Regions from separate parts of the Psychrobacillus psychrodurans genome, predicted to be linked through region 1. Evidence: predicted binding sites of a transcription regulator. Region 1 holds the regulator's gene; the other holds the start of a gene.

Region 1 (3,943 bases):
GAATACCTAATCGTTCTGATGCTTGTTTAAACGTGTCATAAACTTCATCTGGAACATAAAAGTCCTCTTCAAATAACCATTTATATTCAGCTTTAGCTAAAAGTGTTTCGTCTTTTCCTAACGGCATTCCGTGAGCATCTGACTTACCAGAACGGTTAGGAGAGCCAAACCCAATAACAGTTTTAACTTCAATAATTGTTGGCTTGTCATTTTGAGACTTCGCTTTTTCAATAGCACTTGAAATTTCTTCAATATTATTTCCGTCTTTTACATGAATGTAGTTCCAACCGTATGAATCAAATCGTTTTGCTACATTTTCTGAGAATGATTTATTTAAATCACCATCTAAAGAAATATCATTACTATCATATAATACAATTAACTTATCCAACTGAAGATGTCCAGCAAGAGAAATTGCTTCTGCAGCTACACCTTCCATTAAATCACCATCACCACATAAAGCGTAAGTGTAATGATCAATAATAGAATGGTTTTCTTTATTATAAGTAGCAGCTAAATGCGCTTCCGCCATCGCCATTCCTACCGCCATTCCAATTCCTTGACCAAGTGGACCTGTTGTTGCTTCTACTCCTGCAGTGTGACCGAACTCTGGATGTCCAGGAGTTTTAGAATCCCATTGTCTGAAGTTCTTAATCTCCTCCATTGGTAAATCATAGCCACCAAGATGAAGTAAGCTATATAAAAGCATAGAGCCATGACCTGCCGATAACACAAAGCGGTCACGGTTAAACCATGTTGGGTTACTTGGATTATGACGTAAATGTTTTGTCCATAATGTGTAAGCCATTGGCGCTGCCCCCATTGGTAAACCAGGGTGACCAGAATTTGCTTTATCGATTGCATCAATAGATAAAGTTCGAATCGTATTAATTGCTAATAAATCGGATTGTAATGACATGAATGACATCCTCTCAAACAAATTTTTTCTATATTTCTAGTTTAGACAAGAATGTCTGTATTATCAATGGTTTCTGAAATGATTAATTAATTCAGAAACTTTCCTTTCTTCGCTTCCTGAACTTTTACAGGTGTCACATCATTTCCTTCGGGGTCAATTATTTTTACACTTTCGATTGTATCTCTCATTGTGGAACGAAAAGTTTCCAAATATTCTTTGCGTAAAGAGCTTTGTTCTTTTGCTTCTTCAATAGAAAGACCCGATGTTTTAGATTTTCTAGATAACTCGCCAATTCTCGCTAATTTTTCTTTGCTTAACAATTTATTTCATCCTTTCACTTTATCTAAATATAAAGGTAAGGAAAAAACACACAGAGTGCAAGTCATTTCACTCCATGTGCTTCTATATACTCAATATAACGTCTATGTACTGTTGCTTTACTAATATTAAATCCTAAACCTTTTAAGGTCATTGAAATCTCTTCATAAGTAAGTCCTGCATTCCGAAGTCTGACTACTTCTTCTAAAGGAACATCTATTCTTTCTCTACCTTCAGGGTTCCCTTTTGTCTTTAAGTTTTTCTCTGGTCTATATCCCTCGGAGACCGCTTTCTTCATACCTCTTCTGATTTTAGCGTTGTGTAATTTCCTTTGATACTCTTCTACAAGCGCAAGTATTTCCAGTAACATAGAATCCATTTCATTTAAATTGATAACACCCTTGTCCTGTAAAGTATATATTGAGGTATTTGTTTTTTGAAGAAGATGCAGAACTGCCATTCTTCCATTTCCTCTACCAATTCGGGTTTCATCTTGAACAAATATCGCTTTAATTTCATTTTCTTTTATATAATCCAGTAAATCTAATAAGCCTTCACGTTCAATATCATATCCACTATGTTGATCTATAAATACTTTCTCTACTTCATAATTGTGTAGCGTTGCAAATTCTAATAGCTCTTCCTCCTGCCTTTGTAAAGATGTCTCTTGAGACTCTTTTTCAGTACTCACTCGACAATATATAACTGATTTCATTTAGGATCGCCCGCTATCTCCGTTTCATGATTGAAATGGTAACTTTTTTCCTCCACTGGGATTTTAAGCATCTCCCCAGCTTTAATATGTCCATCTTGTAAATTATTCATAGCTATAACCTTATTAATCCATACTTTTTTATCTTCCTTCACGCCATACTCATTTGCTAACTCCCATAAAGAATCGCCTTGCTCTATATTAATATGAAGACTCTCATCAGTTGAAAAAGAATTCGAGATTAATATAAACATTATAAAAGCAATACTACACGCTACAAATATTGTTAGAAAATAGTTTTCTTTAATCCAAGTCATAAATAATACCTCCAATAGAATGTGTGTTCGTAATGTATATTTCAATAATAATGCGAACACTTGTTTTTGTCAACAACAATTAGAACCTATGTTTGCATTAAAGTTCTTCGCCTGTTATACTATTAATAAGATAGAAAAGGATAGAGATTAATTACTCTAAAAGAGGTGAGCATATGAAAAAAGCATCTAAGAGACAGGAAGACATTCTAGCTTTTATAAAAGAAGAAGTTCGTAAAAAAGGATATCCACCATCTGTTCGAGAAATAGGAGAAGCTGTGGGCTTAGCCTCTAGCTCAACTGTACATGGACATTTAGCGAGACTGGAAAGTAAAGGCTTAATAAGAAGAGACCCGACTAAACCACGTGCCATTGAGATTCTTGATGGATTAGGTAGTATTGCTGAAAAACAAAATGTTGTGCATGTCCCACTTGTAGGTAAAGTTACCGCTGGTGTTCCCATTACCGCAATTGAAAATATAGAAGAGTTCTTCCCGCTTCCAGAAACTTTTGGTACTGCCGATGATAATTTATTTATGTTGGAGATTATGGGTGATAGTATGATTGAAGCAGGTATATTGAATGGTGACTACGTCGTTGTAAAACAACAGCAATCAGCCAATAATGGAGATATTGTCGTTGCTATGACAGAGGAAGATGAAGCAACTGTTAAACGATTCTTTAAAGAGAAGTCTTACTTCCGTTTACAGCCTGAAAACTCTTCCATGGAACCTATCATCGTAAATTCAGTTAGTATACTCGGAAAAGTAGTTGGTGTTTACCGCAATATTCAATAGATTTAACGTACTTGACAATATACTTAAATATCAGTAAGATAACGAAGAGCCGATATCATATTTCAACGAAAAGTGGACATTTTCGTTGAAATCATCGAAAAACCCCTTTACCTTTATGGTTGAGGGGTTTTATTTTGTCCGAATTTCTTTTTTTGTTAACATATTCTGTTTTCCTCTTAATGTTTTTTATTTTTTCTTTAAAGCAACTAAAGTTCTTGGCCCAACTATTCCGTCAACTGCCAAGCCGTTTTTCTTTTGAAAATCTTTAATAGCTGCAATTGTTAAAGTTCCCTCGATCCCATCAACCATTAGTTTATAACCTACTGAATTTAAAAGCTTTTGTACATCGGTTATATCTGTTTCGCTTATATAATTTAAAGGATTCACTGCATTTGGCTGCCCCGCCTCGTAAGATGGTATGTGAATTTCAAAATGCAAATGTATTCCTGTACTATTTCCTGTTGTGCCCTTTATACCAATCTGTTGGCCTTGTTTTACATTTTGTCCAATCTTTACGGTAAATGATTTTAAATGAGCATACAAGGTTTCATATTTCTTACCGTTTAAAGTATGGACAATTGTTATTGTGTTCCATAGCCACCTATAATTTTTGCTCTCGTCACTACTCCACTTGCTGATGCCTTTATAACCGGACTTCCATCACTTCCGAAATCCACTCCTTTATGCTCTTTAACTATATTATTCCTTCGAATTTCCCCAAAATGCGATGTAATTCTTCCTTCGCATGGTCTGATAAACAATGTTTTCCCCCCCTTCTAATTTAAGTAGAGATTCAATATCCCCTTACTAGTAAATGCTAAAATAAATAGTAACAAATAGTCAATTGCCATTATATTTATCAAATAAAATAATAAAATGGTTA
Region 2 (3,943 bases), 600 kb from region 1:
ATATCAACAACTGTTCCAACAAGTAGACTTAGTAATATAAAAATGCCCGTTATATTAAACTGACGATCTCTAACAAAATTTATGATCGTATAAATAAAACCAGGTGCTGTCGATAAAAGCATCGCCCAGTAATCACCTAGACTTTCTCTTCCATATGTCCAGATTGCAAACGGTAGCGCCATATAGAATACGATATCGAGTAAGACAGTGTACTTTTTCATTCATATTCTCCTTCGAATTTTTTACCTAATCAATTCTCCTTGAATAATCTTCCACATCTTCCTGACAAACTCCTTCTTTTTACTTCATACATAAAAACATCATCCACATTGAAAGGATGATGTTTTAGGTAATTGCTATTCCAACATGGTGACGTCTACGATTTCATCAATATATAGCTCAAATGAGCGAAAAGGATCCTCTAGTTCGATTGTTCTTTTCCTCAAATCAATCCATTGTATCGTACCGCGGTTATAGATAAACTCTCCCTCTTTCCACCGTTTTATTTTAATTTCAACATTTCTTTGCATTGCAAGTGCGATTTGATCCTGAATAGCTTCATAATCAAACTCGTTTAAGTTTGGGCAAGGCTCTTTTTTTATCTCCTCACTGTACTCACGAAGCAATTTCACATGCTCAGGCACCATCATTGCTACCCATTTCTTTGACCCACGATCCTGTAATCGAGATAAATCTAATTGGTTCCAATCATCTTCAAAGTTAGCCATGTTATCACGTTCTTTCTTTTTCACTTATCATACAGAACATTTGTTCTTATTTCAAGAGGGAATAAATGGCTACAAAAAAGACGCACCCATGACAAGTGCGCCCAATTGCTAGTTACATCAATTCTTTTGCGAGTAAACGATAGACATTCAAACGTTTTTCTTGTGAATGCGGAATACTACAAATCATTACTTCATCGAAGCCATAATTATCTTGCTCTTCCTGTAAAGTCTGAGCCACTTCTTTAGCAGAACCGACCAGATGAATTTTACGATTTTCTTGTATCATCATTCGATCCATTTCCGTCAATGGGTATTCCTGCGCTTCCTCTGGTGTCATCAATGGACGAATTTGCCCTTTCAGAAGAGACAAACGAGAGATATCCTGCGGTAATGCTTGAAACTCAGCTTCTTCATTTGTTTCTGCAGCAGTGACAAGATAGGTAACATTAATCTCTGGCTTCTCCATTAAAGCAGATGGCGTAAAGTTTTTGCGGTACGTATCTAATATAGTTGGAGTCATACCACCTTGGAAAAATTGCGCAAAGGAATATCCGAGACCCATTCTGCCAGCTTGTACAGCACTATTACCAGTAGAGCCAAGTAACCAAGCTTCTGGTAACACGATTTTAGAAGGTGTCGCAAGCGTTCTGTTATACAGGCTTTCTTCTGGAACTTCGTCATTAATCAGTTGCAGGGCAATCGCTAGTTTTTCATACATATTATTGACCATTGGAGGACGTCCTTCCGAAAGGGCGTACATCGCATGATTATCTCCACCTGGAGCACGTCCAACACCGAAGTCGATACGACCTGGAGAAAGTGCACTCAGTGTTTTAAATACTTCGGCTAGCTTTAGTGGTGAATAGTGCATCATCATTACTCCACCTGTACCGATACGTAAATTTTTGGTTTTTGCAGCTAAGTGAGCTGCAATTACTTCCGGTGCCGAACTTGCAAACGCATCGGTTCCATGATGCTCGGCCATCCACATACGGTGATAGCCTAGTTCATCTGCTAAAATAGCCAGTTCTTCTGCTTTTTTTAATGCTTCCGCTGCTGTATTGCCAGTTGTGACTGGCGCTTGGTCTAGTACACTTAATTTCATCTATATATCTTCCCTTCCACAAATGCTCATTGAATACTTCACTATTCAAATGCTATCGAATAAAAAATAAAAAGTAAACGAAAGGGACTTGATAATAGTAAAATAAAGATTTGTTAGGACGACTCTTGTTATTCTTCTTTTAATTTTAAGCTATGTTAAAGGTTGATTTAAATTACGTATATAAAATGAGCTTAGATATGTTCTCTAAACTCATTTTATTTTGATGTCCTTTTTTATTTAAACACCCGTTAGCCATCCATGTAGCGAACTACCATCGCTACACCACAGAGAATGATCACGGTAAAACGGGTATAGGATACTGTGGTTGGCGAAGAAGGTCGATGAACTATGTGCCATTGAGCCATCCCGTTAATCTGTCTCCAACGACCGCGGTGCATCACAGAATTTAGCACTCATGTGAGATATTAACCTTTTACTTACATATCTGATCTGTATTTATTAAGGTAAATGCAATATAAATTTTCATAATTGCTCACCTTTTTATTACATAATTTATCCTATTATTATCAGCTCTTTTAAACATATGCCTAATACCTTTACCCGCAAGTGGTTCATCTTCATACCTCGGTAATACATGAAAATGAGAATGAAAAATATGTTGTCCTCCAATCTCGCCACAATTCCATCCGAGATTATATCCTTGAGGTTGATACATTTCATCTAAGAATTTTTTTACATCATGAAGAAGTGTATAGGTTGCATTCCATTCTTCTATCGTTAAGTCAAATGCAGTTTCCCTATGTTTTTTAGGTACAATTAGCCCAGCACCTTCAAGCTGAATACCTTTCTCTTGTGCTTGTTCTAACTGTAAAAACATACAATACTCGTTGCTTAAAATAACTTTTTGGGTTGGTTCTAATTCTAGATTACAAAATATACAATCTTTCATTCAAATCTCCTTCTCCCAGTTCATATTTTCTATCTATATTTTAACCTTGTTATAAACTAACCTGCCGAGTTAGCTCAACAAGAAAAAACAGCTTTACCCCTTCTTGAAGTAAAGCTCTCGTTAGATATACATAAAGTCTTACACAGGAATTGCATATTATATAAATTATGTGACAATAAATTATTATTTCTTACCTTTTCGTTCTAAAAGTATAGGTGCTATATTTAGTAAGATAGAAACAATTGTCAAAAACCATAATGCCCTTTCCATACCAGGTACTACATCCATTAAAGCTGCCCAATCTTCCACTTCTACCCAGACCGATACAAGACTGTATTCTGCACAGAGTGTTAATGCTGTAAATGATAATCCCATCGCCATAGCAAGCTTATAATCCTTTCCTGCTCTATACATATAAAGATTTATAAATGTTGATACTATTGCAATAACCCCAAATATCATAAATAACATTATTAACCTCCAATATATTTTATTTTTGTCGTGTAATTATACTAATGTGCATTATCTCAGTTTTTTACAGTAACTGCGCATTCTTTTTGTGATTTCATATTGAACAAACACCTGCTTTGTAAGTTTAAAAATCAGTACCCTTCTCACATACTTGTTAGTTCCCTCTAAATAAACCGGTATTTCTATCATGAAAATCTATTTACTCTACTATAATATTCCCAACATATTGAGCCGTTCCAAAATCAGAAGTAAGATTTACCTCTACTAAATATTCACCTTTTTCATTGGGAAAATTAAATTGTTTAAGTCTATTTACATCTAAATGTATTTGTTCACCATCTCTCCAAACTGAAACGGTTAAATCTAAGATTTCAAAATCTTGACTATCAAAATTTACAAAGTTCTCTTGTCCAGCCTTAACAATTGCTTGTTGTTGTTCTCTTGCTAATTCCAAACTGTCTGTTTTTTTTACTGTACCATCTTTTTCCCAATTAATATTCGCATCTGCTAATTTAACTTCACTGTGAGAAAGTGTAACGCTAGGGGGTGAGTAATCATACTCTTCCCCTATACATCCAGTTAATAAAAGTACACTAAATAAACCAGCTACCAACTTTGCGATTTTTCTCAACTTATTTCCCTACTTTCTTGAAGTAAAGCACTCAATAGCCATTAAGAAATTTTAACATCTTTCTTCTGTTTCTTACGGTAATAAAAACGCCACATATA

What was found. The regulator LexA, encoded in region 1, represses DNA repair genes until DNA is damaged. The targets are predictions, from matches to a motif close to CGAACATATGTTCG.
Region 2: a site for LexA is predicted at 762-775, ahead of ACQCPR_RS10490 (YolD-like family protein). Genes of this name have one in related genera too.

What each region holds. Positions count from the first base shown of each region.
Region 1 is NZ_CP189791.1:1,591,067-1,595,009, reverse strand. Features, by position in the region: gene tkt (transketolase) at 1-919, opposite strand, end outside; gene ACQCPR_RS07480 (DUF896 domain-containing protein) at 1,006-1,239, opposite strand; gene ACQCPR_RS07475 (YneB family resolvase-like protein) at 1,302-1,952, opposite strand; gene yneA (cell division suppressor protein YneA) at 1,949-2,266, opposite strand; gene lexA (transcriptional repressor LexA) at 2,440-3,060, shown strand; gene ACQCPR_RS07460 (peptidoglycan-binding protein) at 3,247-3,603, opposite strand; gene ACQCPR_RS07455 (M23 family metallopeptidase) at 3,642-3,821, opposite strand.
Region 2 is NZ_CP189791.1:2,187,696-2,191,638, forward strand. Features, by position in the region: gene ACQCPR_RS10485 (VC0807 family protein) at 1-221, opposite strand, end outside; gene ACQCPR_RS10490 (YolD-like family protein) at 357-728, opposite strand; gene ACQCPR_RS10495 (LLM class flavin-dependent oxidoreductase) at 841-1,833, opposite strand; gene ACQCPR_RS10500 (HIT family protein) at 2,327-2,743, opposite strand; gene ACQCPR_RS10505 (hypothetical protein) at 2,927-3,214, opposite strand; gene ACQCPR_RS10510 (hypothetical protein) at 3,414-3,845, opposite strand.